3 regions of the Clostridium felsineum DSM 794 genome follow, and region 1 is predicted to be linked to each of the others. Evidence: riboswitches for the same ligand, from Rfam matches in the RefSeq annotation. Region 1 holds a riboswitch; each other region holds the start of a gene.
What was found. A riboswitch is a leader RNA that binds a small molecule or an ion and turns the genes downstream of it on or off. The one in region 1 is predicted to bind thiamine pyrophosphate.
Positions count from the first base shown of each region.

Region 2: it holds a riboswitch for thiamine pyrophosphate, as region 1 does, so the genes downstream of both, CLFE_RS09775 (TatD family hydrolase) here and thiT (energy-coupled thiamine transporter ThiT) in region 1, are expected to answer to the same signal.
Region 3: it holds a riboswitch for thiamine pyrophosphate, as region 1 does, so the genes downstream of both, cytX (putative hydroxymethylpyrimidine transporter CytX) here and thiT (energy-coupled thiamine transporter ThiT) in region 1, are expected to answer to the same signal.

Region 1 covers NZ_CP096980.1:1,027,717-1,032,104, reverse strand. The annotation lists gene CLFE_RS04955 (HD domain-containing protein) at 1-58, shown strand, start outside; gene folP (dihydropteroate synthase) at 71-877, shown strand; gene folK (2-amino-4-hydroxy-6-hydroxymethyldihydropteridine diphosphokinase) at 885-1,712, shown strand; TPP riboswitch at 1,822-1,923, shown strand; gene thiT (energy-coupled thiamine transporter ThiT) at 2,023-2,655, shown strand; gene CLFE_RS04935 (nitroreductase family protein) at 2,688-3,497, opposite strand; gene CLFE_RS04930 (winged helix-turn-helix transcriptional regulator) at 3,657-3,992, shown strand; gene CLFE_RS04925 (hypothetical protein) at 4,118-4,388, shown strand, end outside.
Region 2 covers NZ_CP096980.1:2,072,037-2,076,424, forward strand. The annotation lists gene purH (bifunctional phosphoribosylaminoimidazolecarboxamide formyltransferase/IMP cyclohydrolase) at 1-771, shown strand, start outside; gene purD (phosphoribosylamine--glycine ligase) at 793-2,043, shown strand; TPP riboswitch at 2,112-2,215, shown strand; gene CLFE_RS09775 (TatD family hydrolase) at 2,267-3,004, shown strand; gene CLFE_RS09780 (MTH1187 family thiamine-binding protein) at 3,023-3,316, shown strand; gene CLFE_RS09785 (ABC transporter permease) at 3,288-4,040, shown strand; gene CLFE_RS09790 (ABC transporter substrate-binding protein) at 4,055-4,388, shown strand, end outside.
Region 3 covers NZ_CP096980.1:861,283-865,670, forward strand. The annotation lists gene CLFE_RS04115 (FtsX-like permease family protein) at 1-253, shown strand, start outside; gene CLFE_RS04120 (response regulator transcription factor) at 267-938, shown strand; gene CLFE_RS04125 (sensor histidine kinase) at 935-1,939, shown strand; TPP riboswitch at 2,077-2,182, shown strand; gene cytX (putative hydroxymethylpyrimidine transporter CytX) at 2,249-3,424, shown strand; gene thiM (hydroxyethylthiazole kinase) at 3,417-4,238, shown strand; gene thiD (bifunctional hydroxymethylpyrimidine kinase/phosphomethylpyrimidine kinase) at 4,265-4,388, shown strand, end outside.

The sequences.
Region 1 (4,388 bases):
TGCTTACGCAGAATGTAATTGGAGTTACCATAAAAAAAATTCAAGCATAAAATATTAAGGAGTAATCAAAATGAGAATAGGTAACAAAGATTTTTTAATAGGTAAAAGGACCTATATAATGGGAATTTTAAATGTAACACCTGACTCCTTCTCTGATGGAGGAAAATTCAACAATTTAGATAATGCCCTAAAACATGCTGCTAAACTTATAGAAGATGGTGCAGACATAATCGATATTGGTGGTGAATCAACAAGACCAAATCATTCACCTGTTGATAAAAACGAAGAATTAGACAGAGTTATTCCAATAATAGAAGCTTTAGTTCATGAGTTTGATATTCCCCTTTCAATAGATACTTATAAAGGTGAAGTAGCTGAGGCTGCCTTAAAAGCTGGTGCTCATCTTGTTAATGATGTATGGGGTTTTAAAAAGGATTCATATATAGCTAAGGTTGCTGCAAAATATGATGTTCCATGCTGTCTAATGCATAATAGACAAGACTTAAATTATATTGATTTTCTTGAAGATGTCATTAACGATTTAAAAGAAAGCATTAATATAGCACTAGACGCAGGTGTAAAAAAAGAAAATATAATGATAGATCCTGGAATAGGTTTTGCTAAAAGCTTTGAGCAGAATTTATCTTTAATGAATAATTTAGAAAAACTTAAAATTTTAAATTTTCCTATGCTTCTAGGTACTTCTAGAAAATCTATGATAGGTAATATTTTAAATTTGCCACCAAACGAAAGAGTTGAAGGTACAGCTGCAACTTCAGTTATCGGAGTTACTAAAGGCTGTGATTTTATTAGAGTTCATGATGTTCTTGAAAATAAAAGAGCCTGTACTGTAGCAGATGCCATATTAAGGAGATGAGCAAACTTTGGACAAAATAACTATAGAAGATTTTGAAGTATTTGCGTATCATGGTGTGTTGGAAGAAGAAAAAACACTTGGACAAAAATTTTTATTATCCCTATACTTAGATTTAGATTTAAGAAAATCAGGGATATCAAAAGCTTTAAATGATACCGTAAATTACGCTGAACTATTAGATAATATAGAAGAAGAATTTACAAAACAAAGTTTCGATTTAATAGAAACTGCTGCTGAAAAAATAGCAGAGTTTATTTTGCTAAACTACAATTTAGTTAAAGCCGTTAAGGTAATCCTAAAAAAACCTTGGGCTCCTGTAAAAAAACATGTGAAATGTATTTCTGTAGAAATCGAAAGAAGTTGGCATACAGCTTATATAGGTCTTGGTTCTAATATTGGAAATAAAGAAGAAAATTTAAAAGAAGCCCTTGCACTTATAGAAAAAAATTTCCAATGCGTTTTAACTGAAGTTTCTAATTTCTATATAACAAGACCTGTTGGTTATTTAAATCAAGATAATTTTTTAAACTGTGCTGCTGAAATAAAAACCTTAATGTCACCAAACGAACTAGTGGACTTTTTTCTAAGAATTGAAGAAACCTTAAAACGAAAAAGAACAGTACACTGGGGACCACGAACCATTGATTTAGATGTTTTACTTTATGATAATCTAATTACAGATGATCCTCACATAACCTTACCTCATCCTAGAATGACAGAGCGACTTTTTGTTTTAACTCCACTATGTGATATAAATCCTAATTTAGTCCATCCAGTCTTAAATGATAGAATAATAAATATAAAAAATAATTTATCTAAAGTACAAGTACTATAAAACTAAAAGTAAATCTTGAAAATTTAATTTTATCAAGATTTACTTTTTTCCATGTATGTACTATAATAACTACAGGATTCATTAATATCCAATAAATTTTATAAATAAAAACGTGTGCTAGGGGTGCCCTTGGGCTGAGAAACAATTATACCATGTTAACCCTTAACCTGATCTGGATAATACCAGCGTAGGGAAGCAATGTAAATTCAGAATTATTTACTGTAATTTATAGTTGAACTTTTCTACTATTAATTACAGTTTTTTATTTTTTGGGTAACTTTAAGCACATATTAATCTTGGAGGTCTTATTATGGACAATTTTTCATTTTCAAAAAGTATTAAAACAATATCACAAAGTCCATCCGCTATTGCTGCACTTATAGGAGTTTTAATTATAATAATTGTTCTATTGAGAATTAGAAAAATCAAATTCTCTACAAAATTAATAACTCAAATAGGTGTTGTACTTGCCCTTGCGACAGTTCTAAGCTTCTTTAAAATATATAAACTTCCACAAGGAGGAAACATTACCTTAGGAAGTATGGTGCCAATACTACTAATCGCTTTTTTTTATGGTCCTGAAGTTGGATTTTTAACTGGATTTTTATTTGGAATAATTGATCTTATGATCGACCCATATATACTCCACCCAGTTCAAGTACTCTTTGATTACCCTCTCCCTTATATGGCACTTGGGTTTGCTGGTTATTTTAAAAACAAAAGACTAATTGGAACAATTGCTGCTGTATTTATAAGGCTTTTATTTCATGTTGTTTCTGGTGTTGTTTTCTTCGCTAGTAGTGCACCAAAAGGCCAATCTCCACTTATTTATTCTATAATATATAATGCTTCATTTTTATCTATCGACTGTGTAATTTGTCTTGTGATTATAGCTATAATTCCCTTTAAACGTTTATATAAAATTGCCAATTTAAATATTTAGAATAAGGTGCTTTTAATTTTCAGCACCTTATTTTAAACATAGCTTACTTCTAATGGATTTCTATCCACTACCCTCTTATATTTATATTTGGGATAGCCTACCATTACAGCTCCTGTTATTACACTATCTTCTGAAATATTAAATAACTCCATAAGAGGCTCATATTTATCAAATACACACATTTCAAAAAGACCCGCAAAGCAACTTCCTAAGCCTAAAGTAGTTGCAAATAACTCCATATAAGAAAAAGAAAAAATAGTATTTTCTCGCCCATTTTTGAATCCTTTAGGCGCAGTTGCTAAAACTAATGTAGGAGCATTTCTTAGTATTTTATCTATTCCTTGTTCCCTATAATCCTTAATATGTTTAGGAAAGCTCCAGTGCATAGTAGGTGTATCTATTTTATCTTCCATCCAGTTTATAACAACTTCAGTAGCTTTTTTAAGTATTTTTTTATCTGTAACTATAACGTATGATATATTCTGACTATTACTTGCTGTGGGAGCAAAATGAGCAATATTAATTAACTTCATTAACTTTTCTTTCTCTACAGGAATATTTTTATAGCATCTAATTGATCTACGTGATCTTAAAAACATTTCGGCTTTGTTTTCGTCTATTACAGGAAATTGTTTTAATTCTTGCTGCCTTAAAAGAGGTGTTCTAACATTATCAATAGCTTTATTAGGACATACTGCCACACATTGTCCACATCCTATACAGTTTGTTCCTTCTAATTCTTCCGGTCCTTCTTCTCCCATACCTAAAACTATTGATGGACATACCTCTATACAAATTCCACACTTTTTACATTTTGACTTTTGTAACTTAATAAGTTCCATTATACTTCATCCTCTCTTGTATACTCATATACTTGCTTGTATAAACAAATTGCTTACGTTATAATAGTAGGCATTAATTGCTAATTTAACAAGTACGCACATTAAAGTGCTATAGTACCCATTTGTATACTACATAATTTAAATTTCAGGAGGATAATAATGATTAAATATAATAATATAGAATATAATTGTTCTATGGAACTTACCATGGAAATCATAGGTGGAAAATGGAAGACTCTTATTCTTTGGTACTTGGGAAAAGAAACTTTAAGATTTGGTCAGTTAAAAAAGAAATTACCTAAAATCACCCATAAAATGCTTACTCAACAACTTAGAGCTTTAGAAGAAACCGGACTAATACATAGATCTGTTTATCCATCTGTACCACCTAAGGTTGAATATTCTCTTACTAATTCTGGACAAAGTCTTCTTCCTGTTTTAAAGGGTCTTTGCACATGGGCTCTTAACTATGTTGAAAACAATCCAAAAATTTAATAATATACTCTAGATGTTTTATCAATTTTTTATACCTACTACAGCTTTTCTTTATAAAATTGTTATGGAGAGTTAAGAAATAAAATATATAATAATTCCTATATTCACTTTAGGAGGATTTTTAAATGAACATAAAAAAAATAGTTGCGCTTTTCATAACCTCAACTTTATCCTTATCCTTGTTGGTTGGATGTGGAAGTAATAATGCTACCCAAAACTCAAATAACACAACTACAAAAAAAGTAGATACCACTCAAATTAAAGCACAATATCAATCAAAGCTTAAAGAACTTGTTACTAAAAGCACTATAACTCAAGCTCAATCTGATAAAATCTTAACTACTTTAACTAACCATATTGGAAAGGGACATAGAAGAGCTGGCAATAAATCTAACG
Region 2 (4,388 bases), 1.0 Mb from region 1:
AATAATATAAAGGATATGGATATAGCTTGGAAGGTTGTTAATGAATTTGAAGAAACAGTATGCTGTGCTTTAAAACATAATAGTCCATGTGGTGTGGCTATGGGAGATACACCTGTGGATGCTTACATAAAGGCTTTTGAATGTGATGATACTTCAATTTTTGGTGGAATTGTTGCCTTAAATAAGACAGTAGATAAGGCTGCTGCAGAAGAAATGGTTAAAATATTTTTGGAAATAGTTATAGCTCCTGATTTTACAAGTGATGCACTAGAGGTACTAAAGTCCAAGAAAAATTTAAGAGTTATAAAAGCTAATAAAAAGCCTTCTGATAATTTTGAACTTGCAAAGGTTGATGGCGCAATGCTTGTTCAAAGTGCAGATGATAAACTTACTGAAAAAATAGAAGTAGTTACAGATAAGAAGCCAACGGATGATGAAATGAGAGATATGATTTTTGGAATGAAAGTAGTAAAGTATGTAAAATCCAATGCTATTGTTGTTGTAAAAAATGGTGCAGCTGTTGGAATTGGTGGAGGTCAGGTTAATAGAATTTGGCCAGCTAAAGATGCAATGGAAAGAGGAAGTGGTGCTACTGTTCTTGCATCAGATGCTTTCTTCCCATTTGGTGATATAGTAGAAGAAGCACATAAAAATGGAATTAAAGCTATAATTCAACCAGGTGGATCTATAAGAGATAAGGAATCCATTGATGGCTGCAACAAATACGGAATTTCAATGGTTATGACAGGAACAAGACATTTTAAGCACTAGTTTATATTTGGAGGTTAATGTATGAAGATTTTGCTTATAGGTTCAGGAGGACGTGAACATGCTATGGCATGGAAAATGGCACAAAATAGCACTGTTGAAAAAATATATTGTGCACCGGGAAATGGCGGAAGTGCAAAAGAAAATAAATGTGAAAATGTAAACTTAGAAAAAACAGAAGAACTTATAAAGTTTGCAAAGGAAAATAATATAGATTTAACGGTAGTCGGACCTGAAGCTCCTCTTGTTGAGGGAATAGTTGATGAATTTAAAAAGGCAGGACTTAAAATATTTGGACCAGGTAGTTTAGGAGCTAAGCTTGAAGGAAGTAAGTCTTTTTCTAAGGACTTTATGAAAAAATACAATGTTAAAACAGCTGAATATGCAGTCTTTGAAGATGCTAGTAAATCTCTTTCCTATTTAAAAAGCTGTTCATATCCTATAGTTATAAAGGCAGATGGTTTGGCAGCAGGCAAGGGAGTTGTAATTTGTGAGGATTACACTTTAGCAGAAGAAACTATTAAATCCTTTATGGTTGAAGATGTTTTCAAAGGTTCTGGAAAAAAAGTTGTAATTGAAGAATACTTAGAAGGTGTAGAGGCTTCAATTCTATCAATTACAGATGGAAAAACTATAATTCCTTTTGTGTCTTCAAAGGATCATAAACAAATTTTTGATGACAATAAAGGACCCAATACAGGTGGAATGGGAGCTATTTCTCCAAATCCCTACTGCACAGAAGCTGTACTTAAAAGTTTTAATGAAGAAATTTTAAAGCCTACTTTGGTAGGTATTCAAGAAGAAAGAATGGATTTTGTTGGAATAATTTTCTTTGGACTTATGATAACAAAAAAAGGAGTATATCTTCTTGAATACAATGTTAGACTTGGAGATCCAGAAACACAAGTAGTTTTATACTTAATGAAAAGTGATTTTGTTGATTTAATAAATGCTGCAATAGACAAAAAACTTAGTGATTTTGATTTAAAGTGGCATGAAGGAAATGCTTGCTGTGTAGTTGCTTCTTCAAAGGGATATCCTAAAAAATATAATACGGGTTATGAAATAAGTGGAATAGATGATGCAGGGGATAAAGTATTTTGTGCAGGTGTTAAGTTAGAGGATGGAGTGTATAAAACCTCAGGGGGAAGAGTTTTGTGCGCAACTGCTAAAGGAACTACTTTAGACGAAGCTATAGAAAGAGCTTATAGGGATATAGAAAAAATTAAATTTGACGGAATTTACTATAGAAAAGATATTGGAAGAGCAAAATAGGGAATATAGCTATTTACATTTGAAAAAATAAGTGGTAGCATAAAGATGCTGACAAAATTTAATATGTAAATTAGTGCTAGGGGTGCCTTTTGGCTGAGAGAAGTTATAAAAACTTTAACCCTTTGAACCTGATTCGGTTAATTCTGACGAAGGAAAGCTTTTATAACGTTAACTTAAAGCACTATGTTTATAGTGCTTTTATTTTTTTATTAGGGAGAAAAAAATGTTTGTAGATGCACATAATCATTTGGACTTTTTTGAGAGTAAAGAAAAACTAGACAAGGCATTAGGCATTATAAGAAATGAAGAAATACTTACACTTGGATGTTCCATGGATTGTAAAAGTTATGAATTTACGAAAAAACTAGCCGTGAAAAATAAAAATATTATTCCTTGCTTTGGTATTCATCCTTCTAAAGCTCATGAAAATTATAAAAAACTTGATAAATTTCATGAATATATAAAGGAGAGCAGAATAATAGGAGAAATAGGGCTTGATTATGTATGGGTTAAGGAAAAGGAAAAATATCCTTATATGAAAAAAGTTTTTATATATTTCTTAGAGCAAGCCAGAAGATACAATAAAATAACTAATATACATACAAAGGGTGCAGAAGGAGAAATATATAATTATATAAAAAAGTATAAGCTTAAAACACCTATAATTCACTGGTACAGCGGTGATAAAGACACTTTAAGAAAGCTTTTAGAATATGGCTGCTATTTTACTATAAGTGTTGATATTGAATATTCTAAGCTTTCTAAGGAAATTGTTCAATTCCTTCCTCTTGATAAAATACTAACAGAAACAGATGGACCAACTTCTCTTCAGTGGGTCAATGGAAGATATGGTTATCCAAGTGTAATTAAAGACATAGTAAAGGAAATAGCTAAAATAAAAAAGGTTAAAGAAGGTGAAGTTGAAAAAAGCATATTGAATAATTTTAAATCATTAATTTAAGAAAGAAGGATTTGTATTATGAAACCAGTTGTAAATGTAAGCTTGCAGGTACTTCCAGTTGTTGAGGAAAAAAGACTATATGAGGTAGTTGATAAGGTAATAGAATACATAAAAGCTTCAGGTGTAAAGTATATAGTTGGACCTATGGAAACTACTATGGAAGGTGATTTAGATACACTCATGGAAATAGTAAAAAAGGCTCAGGAAATATGCATTAAGGAAGGCTCAGAGAGAGTTGCATCTGTTGTAAAAATAGATTATAAGGCTGAAGGCGTGACTATGAATGAAAAAGTGGGAAAATATAAAGAATAAATTATATCCAGTAGCCGCTATAATAATTGTAATAGCAATGTGGCAGTTTATAGTGGATTTTAGAAAAATACCAGGGTATATAATTCCATCACCTAAGGATATATACCTAACATTAATTAGTGAGTTCAATGTGATAATTGACAACACGAAAGTTACAATTTATGAAGCACTTGTGGGATTTCTTATTTCTATAATTTTTGCTTTTATACTTGCTATAATAATGGATAGTTTTAAGGTTATTAGAAAGGCCATTTATCCTATAGTTGTTATCTCACAAACTATACCAACCATAGCAATTGCACCACTTTTTATAATATGGTTTGGCTTTGGTCCGCTGCCTAAGATAATAGTGGTTGTAATAACTTGTTTTTTTCCTATAGCAATAAGTCTTGTGGATGGTTTTGAAAAAATTGATAAAGACTATATAAATCTATTTAAAAGTATGAAAGCATCTAAACTTCAAATTTTCTATCATTTAAAGCTTCCATCCGCTATGGTAAATTTATTTTCTGGAATTAAAATAGCATGTACCTATATGATTATGGCAGCAGTTATAGGTGAATGGTTAGGTGGAGATGGAGGCATAGGTGTTTATATGGTAAGAGCAAAAAATGCCTATGCGCTAGACAAGGTTTTTGCAGCAATTGTCGTCATTGTGGTTATAAGTATAGTGTTAATTTATATTGTAGATTTTATCCAAAAGAAGATAATTCATTGGAAATAAGGAGAGCGATTAAAGTGAAAAAGAAAAGAATATTATCATTAATATCTGCAGTTGTTATGACAGCAATTGCTATTACAGGGTGTGCATCTAGTAGCAGTTCAAGTACTAAATTAGATAAAACGACTGTAATACTAGATTGGACACCGAATACAAATCATACTGGAATGTATGTAGCTTTAGATAAAGGTTACTATAAAGAAGAGGGTTTAGATGTAAAAATTCAACAGCCTTCAAGTGGCAGTGTTACTAATCTAATTGCTACTAATAAAGGAGATTTTGGTGTAAGCTATCAGGAAGATGTAACTTATGCTTTAACAAGTAAAACGCCACTTCCTATTAAGGCAATTG
Region 3 (4,388 bases), 170 kb from region 1:
AAAAGAGGTATTAAAATCAGTAAGAAGGCAGATTGCTGTTGTGTTTTTTCTACCTTTTATGGTAGCTGTGATTCATATGATGGTCATGCTAAAAACATATCAGAATATGATGTATACTTTGACTACAGATTCTCCAATACTTGTATATGCACTTCTGGTTGTGGTAATATATTTTATAATTTATAGTATTTTTTATCTGTTTTCAGTAAAAGGATATATGAAAACAATATGGAGTAATAACGCTGTTTCGTAATGGAGGGAATAGTATGTATAAGATTATGGTAGTAGAGGATGATCCTAATATTAGTGAAATAATATGCGAAAATATTGAAAAACAGGGGTTTCAATGTCTTAGAATTGTGGAATTTAAAAAGATAATAGATGAATTTATTACTTTCAAACCAGAACTTATTTTAATGGATATTAATTTACCTGGAAATGATGGATTCTGTTGGTGTGAGAAAATAAGGGAAATTTCAAAAGCACCCATTATTTTTGTATCTGCAAGAGATTCGGAAACAGATATTGTTCTTGGTACTAATATGGGCGGAGATGATTATCTTATAAAACCGTTTTCTATTGAAGTTTTATTAGCAAAGGTAAAAGGAATGCTCAGAAGAACATATTCTTATAATGAAGTTGATAGCAATATTTTATCATTTGGAGAATTGATTTTTAATGCTGATAATGGAATGATTTCACGTAGAAATATAAGAGATGAACTTACACATAATGAAATGGGAATTCTTAAAATATTACTAAAAAATCAGGGAAAAATAGTAAGTAGAGAAAGAATAATGAGAACGCTTTGGAGTGATGAGAAATTTATTGATGACAATACACTAACCGTAAATATCACAAGACTTCGTAAGAAATTAAATGATATTGGATGCAAAAATATGATTAAGACCATTCGAAATGAAGGATATATCATATGAAAGTGTCAGATTATTTAAAAGAAAAAATTGAACTTTTTATTTTAGCTTTATTATTTGTGGTATTTCCAGGTATGATAATTGCACTTTCGGAAAACTGTGCATTTTTTAAAACGAATGGTTTTTATTCTATAGTAGTGGTATTTTTTATTTTTGTTATATATATAATTGTGGATTATATAAGATTAAATAGATATTGTAAAAAACTTTCGGAATTGATTGGAAATGAAGATTTGGATTTTATTGTTTCATTGCCAAAGCCAACATCGTATGAACGAAAATTATATACGAAGTTGATGATGCAGTTGAAGAGAAATGCTGAAAGGAAAATGGACATATTTGAAGAAAGGAAGATTGAAGATATTGAATTTATTGAGACTTGGGTTCATGAAGTAAAAACACCTATTGCAGCAACTAAATTAATAATTGAAAATAGCTTAGACAATCCAACAGAAAAGGTGCTGTATAATATTTCAGATGAAATTATTAAAATTGAAGATATGATTCAGAAAACAATTTGCTATAGTCAGCTAAATGATTTTTCAAAGGACTGTCAAATCAGCAATGTGAATTTACAAGGGATTGTAAATAAATGTCTAAAAACTGAATATTCGAATATTAATAATAAATACATTAATTTAGACATTAAAAATTTGAATTTTGAAGTAAATAGTGATGAAAAATGGCTATGTTTTATTGTAAAACAAGTTTTAGATAATGCTGTAAAATACTCTTATGAAAATGGAGTTATACATATTTATGGAGAGAATAATTTTCGTAATCAGAAATTGTTTGTTGAGGACACAGGAATTGGAATTGAAGAGGAAGACATGAGGCGAGTTTTTCAAAAGGGATACACTGGATTGAATGGGCGAAAGAAATCTGTATCAACAGGAGTAGGATTATATTTGAGTTATAAACTGGCAAAGAAGTTAGGACATGATATTCGTATAACATCTGCTTCAAAGCACGGCACAAAGGTGAAAATAATAATTCAAGAATAAATAATAATTTAAATTTAAACTTTAGATAATATTTGTTAAGAGTATTAATTTGCCGGAAGATTCTTTACTACAATTTTAATGACTATTTTTGTAGAATGATTTAATAAGAAGTGGTATAATTTATTTTGATTAAAAATTAAATAAAGTAGGGGAGCTTGTGTTCAGGCTGAGAGGAAGTATAAAGCTTCGACCCTTATACCTGATTTGGATAATGCCAACGTAGGAAATTGTATGTTTGATTTATTGCGGAGAGTGCCAGAAAAGGTTATTCTCCGCTTTTATTTTTTACTTAAAAAGGATGATAGGCTTATGGAAGACAAAAAAACATCAGTATTTTCAAATGGACTTATTTGGTTTGGAGCAGCAATATCGATAGCAGAAATTTTGACAGGAACATTAATTGCACCTATAGGATTAAAAAAGGGAATAATGGCTATAATTATCGGCCATTTAGTTGGATGTATATTATTGTACTTTGCAGGTCTAATTGGTGGAATAACAGGAAAAAGTTCAATGGAGACAGTAAAAAATTCATTTGGACAAAGAGGATCATTATTTTTTTCTATAATTAATATTCTACAACTAATTGGATGGACAGCAGTAATGATATTAAGTGGTGCTAATGCTGCAAATTCTACACTTAATGTAGGTGGAAAATTAATGTGGATTATAGTAATAGGATTTTTAATTATTATATGGATATTAGTTGGAGTTAAAAATTTAAGCAAATTAAATACAATTGCTATGGCAGCTTTGTTTATTACAACAATAGCTTTAAGTACTGTTATATTCAAAGATGTTAGAAAACCTGTATATGTAGGAAATATTAGCTTTTCAGGTGCTATGGAGTTAGCAATAGCTATGCCACTTTCATGGTTACCGCTTATATCAGACTATACAAGAATTGCAGAAAAACCTAAAAAAGCAACAGCGGTTAGTGTAATAGTTTATTTTTTCACTAGCTCTTGGATGTATATTATAGGACTTGGTGCTACAGTTTTCACTGGGAAAAGTGATATTTCCAAAATCATACTAAGTGTTGGTGGTGGAAGTATTGCTCTTATAATAATTATATTCTCCACGGTTACTACTACATTTTTGGATGCATATTCAGCAGGAGTAAGTGCGGAAAGTGTTATAAAAGGTGTAAAAGGTAAACATATAGCAATAGGAAGTTGTATTTTAGGTATGATACTTTCATATTTTACACCCATTGAACAATATGAGAATTTTTTATATTTTATTAGTTCGGTGTTTGCCCCAATGATTTCTATTCTTATAGTAGATTTCTTTATTATAAAAAAAGAATATCATAATGATAAATATAATATGTCAAATTTAATTATTTGGGTTATTGGTTTTGTTATTTATCGTTTCTTTATTAGTGTTGATACACCAATCGGTAGTACTATACCAGCAATGACAATAACGGCGATATTATGTTGCTTTAAAAATATAATGTTTGGAGGAAATAGAGATGTTTAAAGAAAGATTACAAAAAGTAAGGAATCTTAATCCATTAATACACAACATAACAAATTACGTTACAGCAAATGATTGTGCTAACATTCTTCTTGCCTGTGGAGCCTCGCCTATTATGGCAGATGATATAGAAGAAGTGGAGGAGATTACATCTATATGCAGTGGGCTTAATATTAACATAGGAACACTTAATCAGAGAACTATACCAGCAATGATTAAGGCAGGGAAAAAAGCAAATAAACTCGGGCATCCGGTTATACTTGATCCTGTGGGGGTAGGAGCTTGTAAACTTAGATGTGATACAACTCTAAAATTAATTGAAGAAGTTAAGTTTACCGCTATTCGTGGAAATATTTCAGAAATAAAAGTATTAGCTTTAGGTAAAGGTTCAACTAAAGGAGTTGATGCAGATATTGAAGATAAAATAAGTGATAGTAACCTTCATACGGCCATTAAATTTGCTAAAGAATTCTCTGAAAAAGTAGGAGCAGTAATTGCAATTACAGGACCAATAGATATTGTAGCAGATAAAAATAAAGCTTATGTAATTAGAAATGGTAATGTTAGTATGAGTAAAATTACAGGTACAGGATGTATGCTTACAGCAATGACATCGGCTTATATTAGTGCAAATAAAGATAATTTTTTAGAAGCAGTAGCAGCATCAATATCTGCCATGGGGCTTTGTGGAGAACTAGCACATAGTAGGCTTAAGGAAAGAGATGGAAACGTAACTTATAGAAATTATATAATAGACGAAGTATTTAATTTAACAGGAGATAAGCTAGAAAAGGGTGCAAAATATAAGGAATATTAAATTTGCAGAGGAGATGGAGTAAAATGATAAAAAAAGTTTTAACTATTGCAGGATCAGATTGTAGTGGAGGCGCAGGAATTCAAGCAGATATTAAAACTATAACTGCACATAAAATGTATGCAATGAGTGCCATTACAGCACTTACCGCAC